3 regions of the Priestia sp. 10L35 genome follow, and region 2 is predicted to be linked to each of the others. Evidence: riboswitches for the same ligand, from Rfam matches in the RefSeq annotation. Region 2 holds a riboswitch; each other region holds the start of a gene.

The links. Region 2 has a riboswitch for cyclic di-AMP ahead of AC1DEF_RS04325 (dicarboxylate/amino acid:cation symporter). Riboswitches for the same ligand answer to the same signal wherever they lie in the genome.
Region 1: another riboswitch for cyclic di-AMP. It lies ahead of AC1DEF_RS27795 (APC family permease); the one in region 2 lies ahead of AC1DEF_RS04325 (dicarboxylate/amino acid:cation symporter).
Region 3: another riboswitch for cyclic di-AMP. It lies ahead of kdpF (K(+)-transporting ATPase subunit F); the one in region 2 lies ahead of AC1DEF_RS04325 (dicarboxylate/amino acid:cation symporter).

Annotation. Positions count from the first base shown of each region.
Region 1 covers NZ_JBFTKA010000019.1:14,054-21,372, reverse strand. The annotation lists gene AC1DEF_RS27800 (Ger(x)C family spore germination protein) at 1-736, shown strand, start outside; gene AC1DEF_RS27795 (APC family permease) at 1,171-3,000, opposite strand; cyclic di-AMP (ydaO/yuaA leader) riboswitch at 3,132-3,276, opposite strand; gene AC1DEF_RS27790 (CBO0543 family protein) at 3,413-3,913, opposite strand; gene AC1DEF_RS27785 (LysR family transcriptional regulator) at 4,664-5,545, opposite strand; gene AC1DEF_RS27780 (YbfB/YjiJ family MFS transporter) at 5,673-6,875, shown strand; gene AC1DEF_RS27775 (NAD(P)H-dependent flavin oxidoreductase) at 6,918-7,319, shown strand, end outside.
Region 2 covers NZ_JBFTKA010000001.1:848,285-855,603, forward strand. The annotation lists gene AC1DEF_RS04315 (ATP-binding protein) at 1-1,215, shown strand, start outside; gene AC1DEF_RS04320 (NAD(P)/FAD-dependent oxidoreductase) at 1,433-2,902, shown strand; cyclic di-AMP (ydaO/yuaA leader) riboswitch at 3,504-3,658, shown strand; gene AC1DEF_RS04325 (dicarboxylate/amino acid:cation symporter) at 3,839-5,074, shown strand; gene AC1DEF_RS04330 (aspartate aminotransferase family protein) at 5,183-6,532, shown strand; gene AC1DEF_RS04335 (CoA transferase subunit A) at 6,533-7,234, shown strand; gene AC1DEF_RS04340 (3-oxoacid CoA-transferase subunit B) at 7,219-7,319, shown strand, end outside.
Region 3 covers NZ_JBFTKA010000003.1:357,906-365,224, forward strand. The annotation lists gene kdpC (potassium-transporting ATPase subunit KdpC) at 1-517, opposite strand, end outside; gene kdpB (potassium-transporting ATPase subunit KdpB) at 531-2,606, opposite strand; gene kdpA (potassium-transporting ATPase subunit KdpA) at 2,628-4,289, opposite strand; gene kdpF (K(+)-transporting ATPase subunit F) at 4,314-4,394, opposite strand; cyclic di-AMP (ydaO/yuaA leader) riboswitch at 4,778-4,918, opposite strand; gene AC1DEF_RS12860 (hypothetical protein) at 4,934-5,071, opposite strand; cyclic di-AMP (ydaO/yuaA leader) riboswitch at 5,144-5,286, opposite strand; gene AC1DEF_RS12865 (undecaprenyldiphospho-muramoylpentapeptide beta-N-acetylglucosaminyltransferase) at 5,445-6,512, opposite strand; gene AC1DEF_RS12870 (CHY zinc finger protein) at 6,690-7,025, shown strand; gene AC1DEF_RS12875 (ArsR/SmtB family transcription factor) at 7,045-7,319, opposite strand, start outside.

The DNA.
Region 1 (7,319 bases), on a different contig from region 2:
AAAAACTTTAGAATTTACGGAAAGAAAATGGGGAGAGAATGTAAAAACATCACTCCAAGAGGTGATGAAAAACCTTGAGTCTCCTGGAAGAGGAGCCGTCGTATCAGGATTTCGCCTAGTTGGGAATGCACAGCAAGCACAAAAACTGGATAACCTTCAAGAGAGTGCACCTGCAGCCACGCTTCAAGCTTCCGGAATTGCTGTCTTAAAACAAGGAAAGTTAGTGGATTGGCTGTATGGAAAACCAGCCAGAGGGACAGTATGGATTCTCGACAAAATCCAAGGAACGGATATTAATATTAATTGGGAAGGGAAAAAAGAAGCGATTGCCTATCAAACTGTACGCCAAAAAACAAGTGTGTCTGCCCAAGTGAAGAATGGTCACCCTCATATTTCTGTTCATACGCGTGTTGAAGGAGATCTCGGTGAAATGGAGGTACCTGTTGATATAACTAATCCAAAGGTCATCACAAAAATCGAACAATCTGTGAGGAAAGAAATTAAAAAAGAGTTGAAGAAAGCTATTGAACGTGCGCAAAAAAACAAAACAGATATCTTGGGATTTGGCGAAGTAGTTCATCGTACTAGACCAAATCAATTTAAGAAATTAAAAAAGGAATGGAACGATGTGTACTTTCCAAAGTTAGATGTAGATATTACAGTGGAAGCCTATATACGTCGCGCTGGCTTACGAAACAAGTCATTTCTTTCAGGGATAAAAGAGAATCAAAAGTGATAAAAGGGACGTTCCTGTATGTTGAGCGTTCTTTTTTATTCACTCATATCAAGGAAGATTTCTATATAGAAAAAATAGATGATAAATTATTAAGACAAGAGGTGGGAGTATAACTTGAGCAACTAGGTTATCTAGTCTGCTTTCTATAAAATGGGAGATAATGATGATAAGAATTTCTAATTAGGGTGCTGTAGGGTGGGGCATTGAGAGAGTATAACTAATTGTTTAACTAAGTTCTATAGGTAGTTTTTTTACTTTACCTGCCTTATGGTCTTAAAGGAGTATGTGTTTATGTATATAGGGAATAACCATCTTGTGATTATTGGTTGGAATGAACGAGTCAAGAATCTTCTTTTTTGTTTTGGCGAGTCTTTATCTCTAACTAAGATCGAATTAAAACCCCTTTTCATACATACGAAAAGGGGTTTGCTTTTTTATTTCTTAAATTTATAAGGCAATGTTGTCACAATGACATTTTTTCGATAAAGAAGGTGTGCCCTTAATAATAAGCTTGATTGGTTATGCAACGCGTTATGCCAGCTTTTTCTTGTGATAAATTGCGGAATCAAAACAGTAACAGCCATATGGCTATCATCTGCTCGCTCCTCTACACGATCAATAAAGCGTAAAAGAGGTCCCACTAAGCTTCGATATTGTGAGTAGAAGGTAACTAAGCGTATATCAGGATATCGTTCGTTCCATATCTCTTCCATCCTCTTTTCACTTTCACGGTCAAATGCCACATGAACCGCAATCACTGTGTCTCCAATAATTTTTGCATAGTTAATGGAATTCTCGACAGCTCTTGTTAAGCCTGCAACCGGTATAATGACTACATTTCCTTCTAATGCTAATGCTTCTTTGTCTCCTGGCTTGATACGAAGTTGCTTTCCTACCTCTACATAATGGTTCTTAATACGGTGGAACAGATAGACGATAAGAGGTAAGAAGATTAAAACAGCCCATACTTGTGAGAATTTTGTTGTAAAGAAAATAATCAGTACAGTGAAGCTAATAAAAGCTCCTATAAAATTGGTCACTAATTTCCCCTGCCAACCAGCTGGCTTTTCTCTTAGCCATTTTACAATCATGCCCGTTTGAGATAGTGTAAATGGAATAAATACGCCAACCGCATATAGGGGAATTAACCGTTCTGTATCACCTTGAAATGCGATGATAAGCATAATAGAGGCAATTCCAAGTGTCACAATCCCATTTGAATAGCCCAAACGATCACCACGTATCGTAAACATACGAGGAATATACTTATCTACAGCTAAATTAACAGCCAGTAAAGGAAAGGCTGAAAAGCCTGTATTGGCAGCTAGTACTAAAATTAAAGCCGTTGTACCCTGAACAAAATAATAGAAACCATTTCGTCCAAACACTTGGGAAGCAAGCTGCGAAACAACCGTTTCCTCTGCTTTGGGTGCAATTCCAAACCAATAAGCCAAGAACATGACACCTGAAAACAAAATAGCCAAAATAATACCCATTGCAACAAGCGTACGTACCGCATTTCTTGCAGCCGGTTGTCTAAAATTTGTTACAGCATTTGAAATAGCTTCTACGCCTGTAAGGGCTGAGCACCCTGATGAAAAAGCGCGTAGTAGTAAAAATAAGCTGATTCCTGGAACTGCAGTTCCAATAGCAGGATGAACGTCAGGAGAGACCTGACCAGTGGCTACTTTCCATATGCCTATTCCTATTAAAAGAACCAATGCAAGAACAAATAAATAAACCGGGTATGCTAAAGCAGAAGCTGATTCTGTTACCCCTCTTAAATTCAAAATCATAATAAAAATAACCAATAAGCAAGCGATAATGACTCTATAGTCATGGAGAGCAGGAAAAGCAGACGTTAACGCATCTGTTCCGGATGAAATACTTACAGATACCGTTAGTATGTAGTCTACTAATAGAGAACCCCCAGCAATAAGTCCTGCATTTTCTCCGAGGTTATGTTTAGATACAACATAAGCGCCACCGCCCTCTGGGTACGCATAAATAATTTGTCGATAAGAAAGGATAAGTGCTGTTAAAAGGATAAGTACACCAATACCTATAGGTATTGAATACCAAAACGCGATCATTCCAATGGTAGCAAGCACAATTAAGACTTGTTCTGGGCCGTACGCCACGGATGAAAGTGCATCGGATGAAAGAATAGCTAAGGCTTTGACCTTATTTAACTTTTGTTCACCTAGCTCTTTTGATTTAAGTGGCCTCCCAATTAATAAACGTTTGATGGATGAATAACTCATCTAAACTCCTCCTGAAACCTTTGCCATTTACCTATATTAGTTTACTCTCATCATTCCCCATCTCAGAAAAAAAACACAAAAAAGAACACCAAGGTTCTGCTTAGTGTTCTTTCCAGGACAAATAAAAGCAAACCTTCTCTCCAAACGCTGATGAGGTTAGCTGTCGGGTTCGGGCCTTTAGAGTAGCCCTACCTTCTTTTCGAAGGATTCACCCCTAGTGCAAGTGCACACAAAAATGGGTCCCCCACTCCTTAGTGGATTAAGCGATAAAAGGTATGAAAATAGCAAGATCATATATGTACGTTAGGTACTATACGCCTGAATGTTCCATTTGTAAAGAGAGATATCAATTAATCACACAGAAAAAGGCTACCAAAGAGGATGAAGTCTTTATATTTGTATAAAGAAGGACTTAATTCTTTAAAATTTGATACTTTAATAAAATTTGATAATAACCATAAATAATAAAATACGCTATTAAATAACTGATAAAGGTTCCAATAATATTCCACTCATTAAAATACTCTACTCTTCCTACGGCTAAGCCCATGCCTTCAAAACCTGTAGTAAACAGAGTAAAACAAAATAAAAGCATGATGGTATTCCCCTTCTTTTTTAGTTTAAAATAAATTAAAAAAGAAGCTAGGACGGGATAGAAACCTATATTTAAAGGAAGTGCCGATAAACTTCGATTTCTAAAAGTAGGTTCGAACTGCCAAAAGTAATTAGTCCCCCACTCGTTTAATATAAAGGCTACTGTCATACCTATTGGTGCAATTAGAAGAACGATTATAGGTTCTTTTTTGAACAATATGAAACCAAAAATCCAAGGTACAATAAATCCCATAATAATATTTACTAGTATTTTCTCTCTTCTCCTCTCACTAAGATAACCTTTTAACAGGATTGTCAAAAAGCAGAAAATATAGTAATGAATGTTTTTTTCTTTAAATGAACATTCTATATAAGAAACCCTACAATACTCATTCATACATAGAGGTGAATCTATTATAAATGAATCATAAGTTACGTAAGCCTTTAATTGTATATTTGATCGTTCTAATCGGTCCCTTTACTATTATCTTTTTGACCGATTATTTACTCCGGATAACTAAGAGAGAATAATACTGAATAATAAATAGTATTTCGAGCAAACTACTCAAGACGCCGTGAGGCATCTACGAAAATCCTTTAGCAATAAAGCAGAAAAAACTACTACTTCTCTCCGTCGGCGTGGTTTTTTCTGCTTTTTAGGCTGTATACGCTATACAACCTTAGTTAACATAAAGTCTCTTATCAGAACCCACATCAAAAACGAGTCCTTGATACACAAGGACTCGTTCGCTTTTCAAATTTATCGTTTATACATCTTTTTATACATCCTTGATGTGCCAATAATCTCCTTACAGATAAATGGAAGAAAGGGTGCATAAAAAGTGTACCTTTTATACATATGCCCGTACGAAAAAATATAGTCCATAAGGAAATGATGTGTTATTATATGTCTGCACATGCATTTTATAGTAAAAAGCCATCTGTCCTGCAAATACTGGGTGGCTTTTTATTTTGTATACATGTAGTACATTTTATATTTATAAACTCACTTGATGAGCATGTAATGTCTTTATCCACATAAGAGAGGATGCAAGTGCCAATTCCTTTTCTAGGAAGTTATAGAGGAGTGCTTCTCTTGAAACATTTCTATAAATTTAATAAGGGGTGTAGAGAAGGTAGTATCAGCCCGGTAAATAAAAAGTGTATCAACTAATGAAAATTTTTCAGGAATAGGATAATAGGTAACCTCTTCCAGATGACTGTATCTTTGTACAATAGACAGGGGAAGTAAAGTAACTCCCAATCCAGCTGCTATACATCCCATAAGCGCATCCAAGGAACCAAACTCCATAACTTTAGAAGGCCTTACACCTTCCTCACGTAACCAATGTTCAAACTTCTCACGATAAAAACAACCTTTGTGTAAGACTAAAAGTGTTAAATTACCAACCCTTTCTGATTCTAAGAATCGAGAGAGTAACAAATTTCCTACTAACACTAACTCTTCTTTGAAAACCTTTTTTACAATGAGGTCAGGATGAGATAAAGGTCCAGAGACAAACGCACCATCCAATTTATAATTTAATACTTCTTCAATATGCTGACTAGTAGGTCCCGTCTTTAAGTTTAAATCCACTTGAGGATAAGCAGAATGATAGCTAGAAAGAAATGCAGGTAAATGAACGGCAGCTGTTGTCTCCATTGACCCAATTCCTAACGGTCCCTGAGGCTCTTCTTCATCCCTCATTATTTGTTTCGTTTCGTCTAGAAGGCGAAAAATCTTATCAGCATAGGTTACTAATAATTCCCCTTTTGCTGTTAGTGTAATTCCTTTATTATGTCGATAAAACAAGACAGTTTGTAGGCTATTTTCTAACTGCTGCATCCGAGTCGTAATATTGGACTGTGCATAATTTAGCTCTTTTGCAGCCTTTGAAATACTTCCATACTTAGCAACTGCCTTAAAAATACGCAATGATTGAATATCCATGTTTCTTCACACCTAATTTCTATTTGCCATCTGTTAAAGTGATGGCAAATATCTTTATTTCGAATTATACCATATGGAGAAAAAAGCATATGATAAATATGGAGCAACTTTTGGAAGGAGTGAAGAAATGGATAAAAAAAACCTCTCATTTTTAATAGGAGGATTACTTGCAATGGCCATTGCGTTAGGGATCGGAAGATTTTCTTACACGCCTATCCTACCTCTTATGCAACAGAAATTTGATTTTCCGGAAACTATTGCTGGTTATCTCGCTTCAGCTAATTATGCAGGCTATCTAATTGGAGCTATTTTAACGGGACTATTTTCCATGAAGGGGAGAACGGTTCCTATCTTAAAGATAAGCTTAATTATTGGTGTTGCGACTACATGCTTGATGAGTTTTACAACCTCTTATACACTTTGGGCAATATTGAGATTTCTATCTGGAGTGTGTAGTGCCATTGTTTTTGTATTGGCTTCCAGCATAGTTTTAGGAAAGCTGAGAGAAATAGGTAGGACGAATTGGTCTGGTTTCTTTTATATGGGACCTGGCTGTGGGATTTTCCTAACCGGTATTTCCATTCCTTTTTTCTATCATAATTGGGGCTGGAAAGGAGCGTGGATTGGTTTAAGTGGGTTAAGCTTACTTTTGTTAATTGTTATCTTTCTAACTTTTAAAGAACGTCCTGTCTTCCTACATAACAAAAAAGGAAACGAAGCTCACCAAAGTACAGCTCCACCAAAGAAATGGTTACCTTTCTTGATAGTAGCGAATGGCTGCGAAGGGTTAGGATATATTGTAACGGGCACATTCATTGTCTCTATCGCCCAAAAAACACCTTCTTTTCATTTCGACCCTTCTGTAATTTGGACAGTAGTGGGGATAACAGCCATTCCTTCTTGTCTATTATGGTCAGCGTGTTCTAAAAGATGGGGATTTATCAAATCGTTAATCCTAGCTATGTTCATACAAGCTATTGGTGTAAGCATTCCTGTATGGTCATCCTCATCGTTTAGTTTGTTTGCGAGTGCTGCTATCTTTGGAGCTACCTTCATGGGGATTACTTCTCTTGGAGCTACGCTACTAGGACAAATGGTGCCAAAAAACAATAGCCGGATAATGGGATATTTCACAGCTGCTTACGCAGTTGGACAAATGATTGGTCCCACTCTTGCTGGAGTGCTTTCAGAAGCTACAAATAATTATAATACCTCTTTATTAGGAGCAGCAGCAATTGTCTTCATAGGGTCTATGTTACTTATGTCAGGGTTAAAGTATGAAAATAAAAAAGTATTAACTACCAAGTCCCATCGCTTATTTAAATCTTAATACAACCCGTGTAGTTTACTTTATAATCTGGGGGAGAAAAAAGTGAATTTATATAATCGTGTTTGTGAAGTTTTAGATATTAAGGTACCCATTATACAGGCTGGTATGGCGGGAGACAAAATTACAACGGTAGATCTTATTGTAAACGTATGTGAAGCAGGTGGTCTTGGAACCTTAGGCGCTGCTTATATGCATCCAGAGGATATTCGGCAAGCTGTGAGAGAGATTCGAAAATATACAAACAGGACATTTGCTGTCAATCTTTTTACTACTGAAATGGCAGATAATACAGTTGGGATAGAAGAGGTTCAACAGGTATTAGACACGATGCGAGGCGTTTTATATATTAAGCGCGGTGATCAAGAAGTCAAAACTAAAAATTTGTTTAAAGAGCAATTTAAAGTATTAGTGGAAGAACAAGTTCCTGTAGTAAGCACGGCTTTT
Region 2 (7,319 bases):
GAAGTGGAACCGTTAAGAAAGCAAGAGGAAGAAGTTGTTTTACTTAAGAAAAAAGTAGATCAGCAGTTTCCGATGCACATCCATATTCAGCGCACGGAAGGGGATATTCCGCTCTTAGTTGTTCAGTGGAAAGAGTTTTCCTCAAGTATTGAAAAACAAGAGGAAGTCATTCGAAAAATGAAGCAATATAAGCAGTTTGTCCAGCAAAGTCAAGATGCATTTATTGTAACAAGAGAAGGCCGAATTCAATATTTGAATCCTGCTGGTGTTAAACTTCTTGGCGGCGAGAAAAAAGAAGAGTATATCGGGCGTCCTTGGCTTCATTTTATTCACCCCGAACATTTAGAAATCGTAAAAGAACGAATGGTTCAGCTGATGAATGGAATGTCCGTGAGGCCGCGTGTTGATGTGAAACTATTGACTAAAAAAGGAGTTGTCATTATTGAATCTTCGGCAACCAAAATTAAGTTTGAAGGACAGGATGCCATTCAGTATATTATTCGCGACGTAACGGATCGAAAAAAATATGATGAAATGGCAAGCAAATCTGAAAAGCTTACAATGGTGAGCAAGTTAGCGGCAGGAGTAGCACATGAAATTCGTAATCCAATGACGGCGATTAAAGGTTTTATTCAGCTGTTAAAAGCATCGAAACAGTACAACGAAGAATACAATGATATTATGCTTGAAGAATTGAATCGCGTCGAATCCATTATTCAAGAATTTTTAACGCTGGCCAAGCCTAAAATTGAAAATTCATACCACCCCAAAAGTCTCAATCAAATCATACGTCATGTGACATTACTATTAGATACACACGCCAATTATAAAAACTGTCGTATTATTAATGAGATTAGTGATGAGATTACAATCTTTTGTGAAGAAAATGCGCTTAAACAAGTTTTTATTAATTTAATTCAAAATGCGCTTGAGTCAATGAGCAAAGGTACAGTTAAAGTCACCGTTGAGAAAAGAAATGAATACGGCATGGTCATTATCGAGGATGAAGGCTGTGGAATTGATGAGCAATCTTTAGCTCGGCTAGGTGAACCATTTTATTCCACTAAACAAACAGGAACGGGGCTAGGGTTAATGATTAGCTACCGAATAATCGAACAGCATCAAGGGCATATTTCATTTGCGAGTAAAGTAGGAGTAGGAACAAAAGTAGAAATTGCTCTTCCGTACATTAAAGAACCAGTGAACATTTCATAGCGCTTGCTATTCGTTCACTGGTTTTTATTTGTTCGGAATAAAAACGAATGTTTTTTAAATATTTTATTTTAATGTTCGTGTATATTGTTGACTAAAGGATTTTTTTTTGATATATTATCAAATGGCTAGAAAATAACCGAATGATAATAAAAAAAGAAAATTCGGTCAATAACTTTTATCTTTTACCCAAAGAAAAAAGATGATGGGAGAATGTACAATGAACTCAAATTATGATGTTATTGTGGTAGGGGCAGGACCCGCTGGGATTTTTACTTGCTATGAGTTAACGTTAAAATTACCGGAAGCAACTATTTTATTAATCGATAAAGGACACGATATCTATCGACGTAATTGTCCGATTCTTCAGAAAAAAATTGAAAAATGTCCGCCTGCGGTTGGCAAAAAAGAGTTTGCTGGCTGTTTGCCCGCTTGTTCTATTACAAATGGTTTTGGTGGAGCCGGCGCATATTCAGACGGGAAATTTAATATCACCAGTGAATTTGGAGGTTGGATGACGGATTATCTATCTGAATCACAGGTGGTAGATTTAATTAAATATGTGGATGAAATTAATTTAAAACACGGAGCAACCGATACGATTACGGATCCGTTAACTGATAAAGTTCGTGAAATTGAAAAACGCGGATACGCAGCAGGATTAAAGCTATTGCGTGCCCAGGTGCGTCATTTAGGAACAGAGCAAAATTTAGAAATTTTAAAAAGCATTTATGAATACTTAAAAGAAAAAATTGATATGCAGTATAAAATGGAAGTAGCCGATTTAATAACAGAAAAAGAAGACGGTCAGCATATCGTGCGCGGTATCGAATTGAAGAATGGTGAAAGAATTACGGCTGATAAAGTGGTTGTTTCACCAGGTCGAGACGGCTCGAAGTGGATGAGCGACTTACTAAAAAAACGTCGTTTAAAAATGATTAACAATCAAGTGGACATCGGCGTTCGAGTCGAAACATCCAACGTTGTTATGGAAGAAATCAACAAGCACTTGTACGAAGGGAAATTCATTTACAATACGTCTGTAGGTACAAGAGTCAGAACGTTCTGCAGCAATCCTTCAGGACATGTGGTAGTAGAGAATCATTCAGGTATTATGTTAGCAAATGGACACGCATACAAAGATCCGAAGCTTGGAAGTCAAAATACGAACTTTGCGCTGCTTGTTTCCCATAAATTTTCGGATCCATTTGATCAGCCGAACGAATATGCGCACGAAGTATCAAGATTAGCTAATATGCTGTCAAACGGGGGCTTAGTTGTTCAAAAGTATGGAGATATTTTAAAGGGCCGTCGTTCAACAGCGACTCGAATTAAAGAAGGCTTTTTAGAACCAACGTTAAAAGAAGCTGTACCTGGTGACTTGGGCTTAGTGCTTCCTTATAATACGATGAAAAGCTTAATTGAAATGACAGAAGCACTGGATCATGTAACGCCTGGGTTAGCATCTGAACATACGCTATTTTACGGTGTGGAAGCGAAATTTTACTCCGCCCGTCCGAAGTTAAACGATAAGTTTGAAACTGAAATTTCTGGTTTATACGTGGGAGGAGACGGAGCTGGTATTACGCGAGGGCTCGCGCAGGCAAGTGCGTGCGGTGTGTGGGTAGCGCGTGACATTGTTGAAAAATTAAAGAATCGCAAAGCAAGTTCTGAACCTGTTACTGTATAAAAAAAGAGGCCGTCACGGCCCCTTTTTTTTATGTGTTAAATAACGAGAGCGACTAAGTAAAAAGTAAAGAACTTGTACCGCTCCAACTCCGATAGTTTTATATGATAATTACCCGCTCTTTTCTAAAAAGTATGACGGAATACATCCTTCTATCGTGAACAGAATTAAATACAATAAGGCGAATTGATAATGTCCATTTCTTTGCATCAATAAATTCAGTGAAATTTTAGGGAGGGTATATCAAGCAATACAAGGATAAAATCAACAGTTGAAAAGAGTTATTTTTTGATGAGTAAAATATTTATGAATGCAATAAAGTACACGGATGTTAGAATAATTATGCAAATTCATGAATGGAAGTTAATGAGAAGAAAGTTCACTTTGCAAACTATTTTTTGAATTAATTTTTTATCCATTAGATTGTAAGTCTTGTTAAATAAGTATTTATAGTTTATTGAAATATGATGTAAAAATTTTAAAATATAACAATTATCAACTTTTTATGATAAAATCATGCATTATCTTTGAATAAAAACTTGACAGAAACATATAAAATGAATTTTAATTAAAGTAACAATTATTATCATGCAAAAATATTAAAGAAAATTATTTGCTTAATCTCTTTTGTTTTATAAGAGAACGGGGGACCCATATTTGTGCGTAATGTACTTGGGGTGAATCTTGAATGAATCAAGTAGGGTAACTCACGTACCCGAATCCGACAGCTAACTCCGTAAGCATTCAGTGAGGGAATAACAGGTCTATGAAACCATGATATTCTCATGGTTTTTTGTATAGCTAAAAATATTCCTAAACTATTAATCTGAAAATTTTTAATATATTGTATATTTTGAGTGTTATCGTTCTCAATGCATGGTAAAATAAGTATAGTAGTTAGAATCATTCTAATATAATTTATTTACGGGAGGTAAATCTATGAAGCTATCGACAAAGATCATTATCGCGCTAATTGCTGGTGCTATTGTGGGAGTGTTAATTAACGCTTTTGCTCCAAGTGCTTTTGCTCCGCTGGACAAGTACTTGTTTACACCGCTTGGCCAAATTTTCTTAAGCTTAATTAAAATGCTTGTTGTACCAATTGTGTTTTTCTCTATCACGTTAGGTGTAGCAGGTTTAGGAGATCCTAAAAAACTAGGAAGAATCGGGGCTAAAACAGTTTCGTACTTCCTAGTGACAACAACCGTTGCTATTGTAATTGGTTTATTATTAGCATTTGTTATTAAACCAGGAACATTTGGATCTTTTGATACAAAAAACGCTTCTTTTGAAGCCGAAAAAGCACCGCCAGTTGGAGAAACATTCTTAAATATGATTCCAGTCAATCCAATTCAAGCGATGGCTGAAGGGAATATGCTTCAACTTATCGTTTTCTCTATCTTTATCGGTTTTGGTATAACGATGCTTGGAAGTAAAACAAAAGGGCTTTACAATTTACTTGAGCAAGGCAATGAATTGATGATGTACCTTGTGAATCTAGTGATGAAGTTTGCTCCTTACGGAACATTTGGGCTTCTTGCAACAGCAGTCGGAAGTCAAGGCTGGCAGGCAATTAAAGCGATGGGGCTGTACATGATTGTAGTCGTGCTCGCACTGTTTATCCATTCGATCGTAACATATGGGGGATCAGTCGCTCTTATGGCCAGACGTAACCCAATTGAATTCTTTAAAGGTTTTGCTCCTGCGATGACAGTTGGATTCAGTACATCAAGCAGTAACGCAACGCTTCCGATTTCAATGAATGTGGCTCAAAAAAATCTTCGTGTCCCGGAGTCCATCAGCAGTTTTGTTCAGCCGTTAGGTGCTACCATTAACATGGATGGAACGGCAATTATGCAAGGTGTAGCGACTATTTTTATTGCACAAGTATACGGCGTTGACCTGTCGCTGGGTGCTCTTGTGACGGTTGTATTGACAGCGGTGCTTGCTAGTATTGGTACAGCAGGTGTGCCTGGAGTTGGTCTCATTATGCTAGCAATGGTATTGAGTTCGGTTGGTCTGCCTGTAGCAGGTATCGGATTGATTATTGGAATTGATCGCTTGCTTGACATGCTTCGTACATCTGTAAATATTACGGGAGACGCTGCGTGTGCCGTTATTGTGGCTGAGTCAGAAGCAAAGCGTATCGATAAATCTGTAACGCAATCAGCTTAATAAGCGTAAAAGCTCTAGTTATATGCTAGGGCTTTTTTTATTGGCAAGAAACTCTTCGTTTCAGCATACAGTTTAATAAGAGTGTATGTTTGAAAGGAGAGTGCGGAAATGAATAAAACTCATGTAATAAAGCCGCTGCTCGACGACGACTACCCAGTTATTTCATATGGAAAAGGAATTTATTTGTACGACCAAGATGGAAAAAGGTACATAGATGCTTCGTCGGGGGCAGTTACAGCAAGTATTGGACACGGCGTAAAAGAAATTATTGATGCGATGACCGATCAGGCACAGAAAGTTGCGTTTGTATATCGGTCGCAGTTTACAAGTGATCCAACAGAAGCCTTAGCTAAGAAACTATGTGAATTAAGCAGCAATCATTTCCAGTGGAGCTTTTTTGTTAACAGCGGGACAGAAGCGACTGAAACGGCTATGAAAACGGCAATTCAGCATTTTCAAGAGCAAGGAAAGCCAACCAAAACAAAGGTTTTGTCACGCTGGATGAGCTATCACGGTATTACAATAGGAGCTCTGTCTATGTCAGGGCACGTTGGAAGACGAAAACGCTTCTCGTCTTTGCTTGAAGATTATCCTTCGGTTTCGCCTCCTTATTGCTATCGGTGTCCATTTCATCAAACCTATCCATCTTGTAATCTTGCTTGTGCACGCGAATTGGAAACAGTTATCAAACGAACCGGCCCTGAACATATTGCTGCTTTTATTACAGAGCCCATTGTAGGAGCAGCCGGAGCAGCGCTTACACCTCCTCCCGGTTATTATGAAGTGATAAGAGAAATTTGCGATAAATATGATGTGTTATGGATTGCGGATGAAGTCATGACTGGAGTTGGGCGTACAGGCGTGATGTTTGCGTATGAGCACTGGGGAGTTAAACCAGACATCATGACGCTTGGAAAAGGAGTGGGAGCAGGATATACACCAATAGCCGTTACGTTAGCTAGCAGCAAAACGATTGAACCTATCATGAACGGATCCAAATTAATTATGAGCGGACATACGCTAAGCGCTAATCCGCTGTCATCCGCTGTAGGGATAGCTGTTTTAACCTATATTGAAAAGCATGATCTTGTTCAAGAAGCAGCGCTGAAAGGAGACTATTTAGTAGGGGAATTGAAGAAGCTTCAACTTCTTTACCCTATCATTGGTGATATACGTGGCAAAGGCTTACTAGTTGGTCTTGAGCTTGTGCAAAACCCAAAGACGAAGGAGCCTTTTTCATCTTCGGAAAATATGACGGCACGCGTAATAAGTAAAGCCCAAAAAAATGGTCTGCTCCTTTATCCTTCACAAGCAGGAACAGACGGAGTAGAAGGAGACGGCATTATTATTGCGCCACCATTTACGATTACTCATCGTCAGCTTGATGAAGCGGTCGATCTGCTTTCGAAAACATTGCATGAAGTGCAAAATGAAAAACAGAGAAATGAGGTGAAATGAGTGACAAAGGTCGAAAACTCATTTCAAAAGATCACAACTGTGGAACAAGCGATTGAATACGTGGATCATGCGGCTACGCTGATGATAGGAGGATTTGGAGGAGTAGGCAGCCCGCCTTCTCTCATTGATGCTCTGATTGAAAGCGGAAAATCAAATTTTACATTGATATGTAATGATTCAGGCTTTCCTCATATTGGTGCGGGAAAATTGGTAAGCCAAGGAAGAATTCAAAAGCTGATTGCTTCTCATATTGGATCGAATCCAGTGGCTGGGACGCTCATGACAGAAGAAAAGCTGGAAGTTGAGTTTTCTCCTCAAGGAACGCTTGCTGAACGGATTCGAGCGGGAGGAGTTGGACTCGGAGGAGTACTGATTGATGTAGGAATAGAAAATGACATTATTCAATTTGGAAAAGAAAAAGTGGAAGTAGACGGCAAGACATTTTTAGTGGAAAAGCCGCTCACAGCCGACGTTGCTTTTGTGTATGCAAAAAAAGCAGATCCATTCGGCAACTTGCTTTATGATAAAAGCGCTCGAAACACTAATCCGTTAATGGCAATGGCAGGTCGTATAACTATCGCTGAAGTGGATGAAATTGTTCCTCTTGGGGACATTGACCCAGAGAACGTGATGACGTCAGGTGTATTTGTGGATTATATTGTCCCTTCAAAAGGAGTGAATTGGAAATGGGTTTGGGAATAGATATTCGTCATCGTATTGCAAAACGTGCTGCGGCTGAAATTCAAAACGGCATGATTGTTAATTTAGGGATTGGCATTCCTTCTCT
Region 3 (7,319 bases), on a different contig from region 2:
TTTCACCAAAAACTCCTTGCTTAGTATGTTCTTTGATCAGCTCTTTTAACGTGTTGGTTTTAATACCGGCTGCTTTTGCCACGCGTTCTACTTGTGCATATGCAGCTTGTGGGGTAATATCCGGATCGAGTCCAGAAGCTGAATTTGTGACGGCATCAACTGGAATTCCTTCTTTTGGTACCTCGCTTTCTTTTTTCCACGCCGCTACTGATTTCGCGATACGGTTCGTAAGATCTTTATTTGAAGGTGCTAAATTCAACGAGCCAGACCCTGCCCCGTTATAATCAATACTAGAGACCCTGCCATGAAAAAATTCATTGCTCGTAAACTGCTGCCCAATCAGCTTAGAACCGATAACTTGATGCTTGTTTGAATAGATTAAGCTGCCGTTTGCTTTACTTGGAATAGCCGTCTGAGCAATACCTGTCATCACAACAGGATAAATAAGACCACAAAGAATGATCATCATAATTGTTAAGCGAATAATAATGCTTCCCGTTCGTTCTGCTTGTATCATCGTTTCTTCTCCTCTACATTACAAATGAAAGTAGTAAGTCAATCGCTTTAATCCCAATGAATGGAATCAATACCCCACCTAACCCGTAAATGAGCAAATTTTTTCGCAATAGGGCGTTAGAACTCATCGGCTTATACGCAATTCCCTTCATAGCTAAAGGAATTAACAGCGGGATAATGACCGCATTAAAAATGAGCGCTGACAATACGGCAGATAGAGGTGAATTCAGCTTCATTACGTTAAGAGCCTCCATTTGCGGAATCGCCAAGGTAAACATCGCTGGAATAATAGCGAAATACTTAGCAATATCGTTTGCGATACTGAATGTAGTTAAGGCACCCCTTGTCATTAATAGCTGTTTTCCAATCGAAACGACTTCAATGATTTTAGTAGGATCCGAATCTAAGTCCACCATATTTGCTGCTTCTTTAGCAGCTGAGGTTCCGCTGTTCATTGCTAAGCCAACATCAGCTTGAGCAAGTGCAGGGGCATCGTTTGTCCCGTCACCTGTCATAGCAACTAGCTTTCCTTGCTGCTGTTCGTATTTAATGACTTGAATTTTGTCTTCTGGCTTGCATTCCGCAATAAATTCATCTACTCCCGCTTCTTTTGCAATGGTTGCTGCGGTTAGCGGATTATCTCCTGTACACATGACTGTTTTAATGCCCATTTTACGAAGTTCATCAAAGCGTTCTTTCATTCCTGGTTTTACCGTGTCTTTTAAATAAATCAAGCCATAAATTTTGTCATCAGCGGCGACGGCAAGCGGCGTGCCACCAGCTCCTGCAATTTCGTTTGCTTTTTGCTGCAAATCAGAGGGAATCTTTCCGCCATTCGACTCTACCCATGCCGTGACGGCGTCCACTGCCCCTTTTCGTACAGATAGGTTCTGTAAGTCAATGCCGCTCATTCGCGTTTCAGCTTTGAATTCTACAAACGTTCCCTGCGTTTTTCTAAGGTCTTCTACTCCTATGCGAGTTTGAATAAAATCAACCACTGAGCGCCCTTCCGGTGTTTCGTCATAAAGAGAAGAAACAAACGCCCATTTGTAAAGTTCACGTTCGTCTATGCCTTCTACAGTCATTAATTCATGAGCCATTCGGTTTCCAAACGTAATTGTGCCGGTTTTATCTAAAATAATTGTGTTGATGTCACCAGCTGCTTCTACTGCTTTTCCTGACATAGCAATCACGTTAAACTGCGTGACTCGGTCCATCCCAGCAATTCCAATGGCCGATAATAATCCTCCAATTGTCGTAGGAATAAGGCAGACGAGCAGTGAAATTAAAATAGCCGTGTCGAGTTGAAAATGTAAGTAGTTTGTAAATACAGGAAGCGTCACAACAACTAGTAAGAAAATAACCGTCAGACTTGTTAAAACCGTATTTAGCGCAATTTCATTTGGCGTTTTTTGACGCTCTGCTCCTTCAACAAGCGAAATCATTTTATCTAAAAACGATTCACCTTGCTCACACGTAATTTTAATTGTAATTTCATCGCTGACAACTCTTGTACCTCCAGTTACAGAGTTAAAATCCCCGCCTGCTTCTTTCATAACAGGTGCCGATTCACCCGTAATGGCCGATTCATCAACAGATGCCAGCCCTTTAATGATTTCTCCATCTCCAGGAATCATTTCGCCTTGTGAAACGACGACGATATCGCCTTTTTTTAGCTGCGATGCGGAAACTTGTGTTATTTCCCCGTTTTGAAGTTTATTAGCTGTAATATCCCCTTTCGATTGCTTTAATGAATTGGCCTGTGCTTTTCCTCGTCCTTCTGCTAATGCTTCTGCAAAATTAGCAAAAACAATTGTAAAAAATAACACGAGAGATACGGAAACATTAAACCCTGTGCTTACTGTACTTTCTCCGAAAAGATCCGGAACAACGGCTAAAAAAAGCGTAATAATAAACCCGATTTCTACTACGAACATGATAGGATTTTTTATCATCGTTCTTGGGCTTAGCTTGATAAAAGCCTGTTTTACTGATTGAATAAAAATCGATGAAGCCTGTTTATCTACAGAACCTTGAATGTGACTGTTACGCTCTAATTCAAGATCATTCACAAAATTCCGTTTATTCATTATGATCCTCCGCTTTCTTTATTACAGTGTTAAATACTCAGCAACCGGCCCAAGTACAAGCACTGGGAAAAACGTAAGTGCCCCTACAATAACGGTAGTTCCAATTAAAATGCCGCTAAATAAAGACGTATCCGTTTTAAATGTCCCAGGTGTTTCAGGAACAAGCTGCTTAGCTGCTAGTGAGCTTGATACTGCCAGCATCGTAATTAGTCCGAAGTAGCGTCCAATATACATAACAATTCCCGTAGAAATGTTCCAAAACGGCGTTGCGTCACCCAGTCCTTCAAAACCAGATCCATTGTTTGCTGCTGACGACGTAAATTCATACAGTGCCTGGCTTAACCCGTGAAAGCCTGGGTTTGATATACCTTCTATTCCTAAATGAGTAGTGAGCGCCACGGCTGTTCCCCCTAAAATTAACAGCGGCTGTAGAATAAGCGTCACGGCGATGAGCTTCATTTCTTTTCCTTCAATTTTTTTACCTACGTATTCTGGTGTTCTTCCAACCATTAAACCTGATAAAAATACGGCGATGATGACGTACATCATGACATTCATAAATCCTGCTCCGACACCGCCGAATACGGTATTTAACATCATATTTCCAAGCGTCAATAACCCGGTAAGAGGCGTAAGGGTATCGTGCATCGCGTTAACCGCGCCTGTTTCACTCGCTGTCGTCACGATGGCGTACAGAGTTGACATGCCGACTCCAAAACGAACTTCTTTGCCTTCCATATAACCGCTCGCCTCATTTAAATGAAAAGCATCAAGTCTTGGGTTGCCGCCCCACTCTGTTACAAACGCTGTACTTAAAATAACAATAAAGAGCATACTCATCGCTACAAACAAGATGCGACCTTGCTTACGCTGTCCGATCATTTTTCCGTACGTAAAAGGAAGTGCGGTTGGCAATAAAAGCATAAGGACAATTTGTAATACATTGCTCCACGCATTGGGATTTTCAAATGGATGAGCTGAATTGACACCAAAAAATCCTCCTCCGTTGTTGCCTAGCTCTTTGATTGAAAGAAAAGAAGCAACTGGTCCCCTTGCTATTTGCTGTGATGCCCCTTCTATTGTATGGGCAGTCACAGTCCCGCTTAGCGTTTGAGGGACACCTAAAAAAGCAAATAAAATGCCTGTTATAAAAGCGATAGGAAGTAAAACACGCGTAATTGATTTTACAAAATCAACAAAAAAGTTTCCCATTTCCTTCCCTGCCAACCCTCGAATAAAAGCGATTGCTGCTGCAAGTGCTGTTGCTGGTGCAGCAAACATCATAAATACAACGGCTGCCATCTGCGAGAAATAGGACAAGCCTGATTCACCGCTGTAATGCTGCAAGTTCGTATTTGTCATAAAACTAATAGCCGTGTTAAAAGCAAGAGCCGGATCCATTCCTTTAATATGGTTTGGATTAAGCGGCAGTACCCCTTGAAACCGGAAGATAAGATACACCACAAAAATCATAAACGTATTCGCCAAAACGAGAGCAAGTGCATATTGCTTCCACGTCTGATTATGCCCTTTAATTCCTGCCGCTTTAAACATCACCGATTCTATCTTCCCTATTAAGCTAGTGTTTTTATCGTTTGAAAACACATTCGCTATATAAATACCTACGGGCTTTGCAATAAGCGCTACAAAAACAAGCAGCAGCGCAACTGATAGTAGAAAAATCCCCACGTTTTATTCCTCCGCTTATTAAAATTGTTCTGGGTTTAACAGTACATATACTAAATAAATTAAAACGAGAACTGAAATACCTAACAAAATGAACGACATGTTCACTTCTCCTCTCTTTCGTCTACTACATGAGACGACCAGCAAATAATTCCGTACATAGCAGCTGTTAATATGGCAAGCATTCCAAGCATGATCATATCCAAGTTGCTCCCTCCTAACTGTTTCCTAACAAAAAAGATAGTTTCTAAGCTTATTGACTGTTACTGTGCGTAAAGTATCACGCCCAAGTGAGCTAGCTGCGAAAGGTTATCTTTGATTGTTTATTCCTCACGTATTGTTAATCTCGTTTTAAAAGCCCTACTATATCCTCTTTACGGTGCAGACATAGCCTGCTCTCCTATTTTCTCCATAAAAAAAACCGCAGAAGAGAGTTCCCTTCCGCGGTTTAATGCACGACAAATAAGCCGTGATTGACACGAATTTTTTACTCCCAAAACGCTTACGGAGTTAGCTGTCGGATTCGGGTTATGGAAGTAACCCTACTCAGTTAAGAGATTCACCCCTAGTACATACGTACAAAATATTGGGTCCCCCGCTCATAATTGATTAAGCGTATATTTGTTATTTAATTTTTAGACTTAATTATGGTTTTTACTGCTGCGTTTAAAACTTTGATTAGCTAACGTAGATAAATAGCGGTTTGCTAGATCAAAAGATTGCTGATCGCACATTGCCCGATATTCAATCATTTGAATCATTTGCTTAGATAAATGCATTTTGACGCTCCTTTCACCTGTATTTGGAAAGGAGCGTACTATCCGCTGTTATAGAAAACGACCACGATTACACCATCCTCTCTCTTAACGCTTACGAAGTTAGCTGACGGGTTCGGGTCAAGAAAGTAACCCTACTCAATTAAGAGATTCACCCCTGATAAGTGGGTCCTCCGCTCTTTCCTTCTCTTTCAGAAAAGACTCAGCGTTTCACTGTGGAACGTTTCATGAGAGTAATCTTACTCCTGTTAAAATTTACTGTCAACAACATTTTTTGAAATTTTAAAAGCTTTATTTTTCTATGTGTATTCATTATTTTAAAATAATAGATTCAAAGAAAAAAAGCGTTCTTATCTCCTCGATAAGAACGCTTTTTTTAGCTCATTTTCTCAATTTCATTTACAAGAATTGAAATGGCATCCGTTTTTGTTGCTTCACGCATTGTACGCTTCATCGTACTTGCCTGCTGCTGAAGCTCATTTACTTCACGCAAAAACACTTCTTTTGTTAACTGTTCTTCTTCCACAACCATACAGTAGCCTTTTTTCTTAAAGGACTGTGCATTTAAAATTTGATCTCCCCGGCTTTGTGCTTTTGACAAAGGAATAATCATCATCGGTTTATGAAGGGCTAAAAACTCAAAGATAGCATTTGATCCGCCGCGTGTAATCACATAATCAGTGGCCGCTAGAACATCTGGAAGCTGTTCATTTACATATTCTAACTGACGGTAGCCCGACTCTTTTTCAAGGCTTGTATCAATATTACCTTTTCCGCACAGGTGTACAATTTGAAATTTCTTTTGCAGTTCAGGCAAAGATTCTCGAACAATTTCATTAATGCGGCGTGCTCCTAAACTTCCGCCCATAATCGTTAAAATTGGGCGCTTATCATAAAAGCGAAGCCAGCTTTCCCCGTTCGCTGCGCTTCCGCTAAATAGCTCTTTTCGAATAGGTGAACCAACAACCTGCACTTTTTCTTTTGGAAAGTAGTTTGCCGCTTCATCAAAAGAAGTAAAAATTTTAGTGGCAAATTTCTGCGCAATTTTATTTGCCAGTCCCGGTGTTAAATCACTTTCATGAATGAACACGGGAATGTTTAAAGATTTAGCAGCCATTACAACAGGAACTGTGACAAAACCGCCTTTTGAAAAAACAAGAGAAGGCTTTAACTTTTTTAGCACGCGACGTGCATCGCCAACCCCTTTTGCTACTCGAAATACATCTTTTACATTTTCCATATCTACGTAGCGACGCAGCTTCCCGCTTGAAATCGCATGATATGGAACGTTTAATTTTGTAATTAATTCTTTCTCAATACCATTGTGAGAACCGACATAATGGATATCCCATTTTTCACTGTCTAATTCTTTCATAATGGCAATGTTTGGTGTTACGTGTCCAGCTGTTCCGCCTCCGGTAAAAACGATAACTTGCTTACTCATTTTTTCTTCCTCTCTTTACTTCACTTAATCGATCTGTTTTGACATCAATTTTTATCTGATCTTTTTAGCATGCAATCTGACATGTAAAACGATGGTTTTATTATAGCATTTTTCTTTTTACATATGTATGATAAGGCGTATAAAAGCATGCTATACTTTTCATAGGGAGTGATGATAATGAACAAATCTGCACCTATAGTAAAAGGTGATACGGTGGATTCCGAAACGCGCTGTACACACTATCATACGGATAAAGATATTATTGCAATAAAATTTTATTGCTGTAATACATATTATCCATGCTATCAATGTCATAACGGATATGCTGATCATGATATTAAAAAGTGGCCAAAAGCTATGTTTAATGAAAAAGCTATTCTTTGCGGAGTATGTAAACATGAGCTATCAATTCATGAATATTTAACCTGTAACTCGACTTGCCCTCACTGTCGTTCTTCTTTTAATCCTGGATGCAGCCTGCATGGACACATTTATTTTGAACAAAAAAGCTGAACAAAACATTGTTCAGCTTTTAAAATAACTGCTCATCTATATTTATAATGGAAGGAAGCAGACCTGGGAACAATTCCTCAAGTTCTTCTAAACGCAAGGAATAATAGTGCTGCGTACCTTCTATACGTAGTTTGATAATTCCAGCTTCGCGAAGTACTTTAATATGATGTGATAGCGTTGATTTTGATACATTTAATTTTTGATAATACGAACAGGTCTGCTCCTTTCTTGTCGCTAAACACTGTACAATTCGCAGCCGGTTAGGATCACTCAACGCGTGTAAAATAGGCGTTA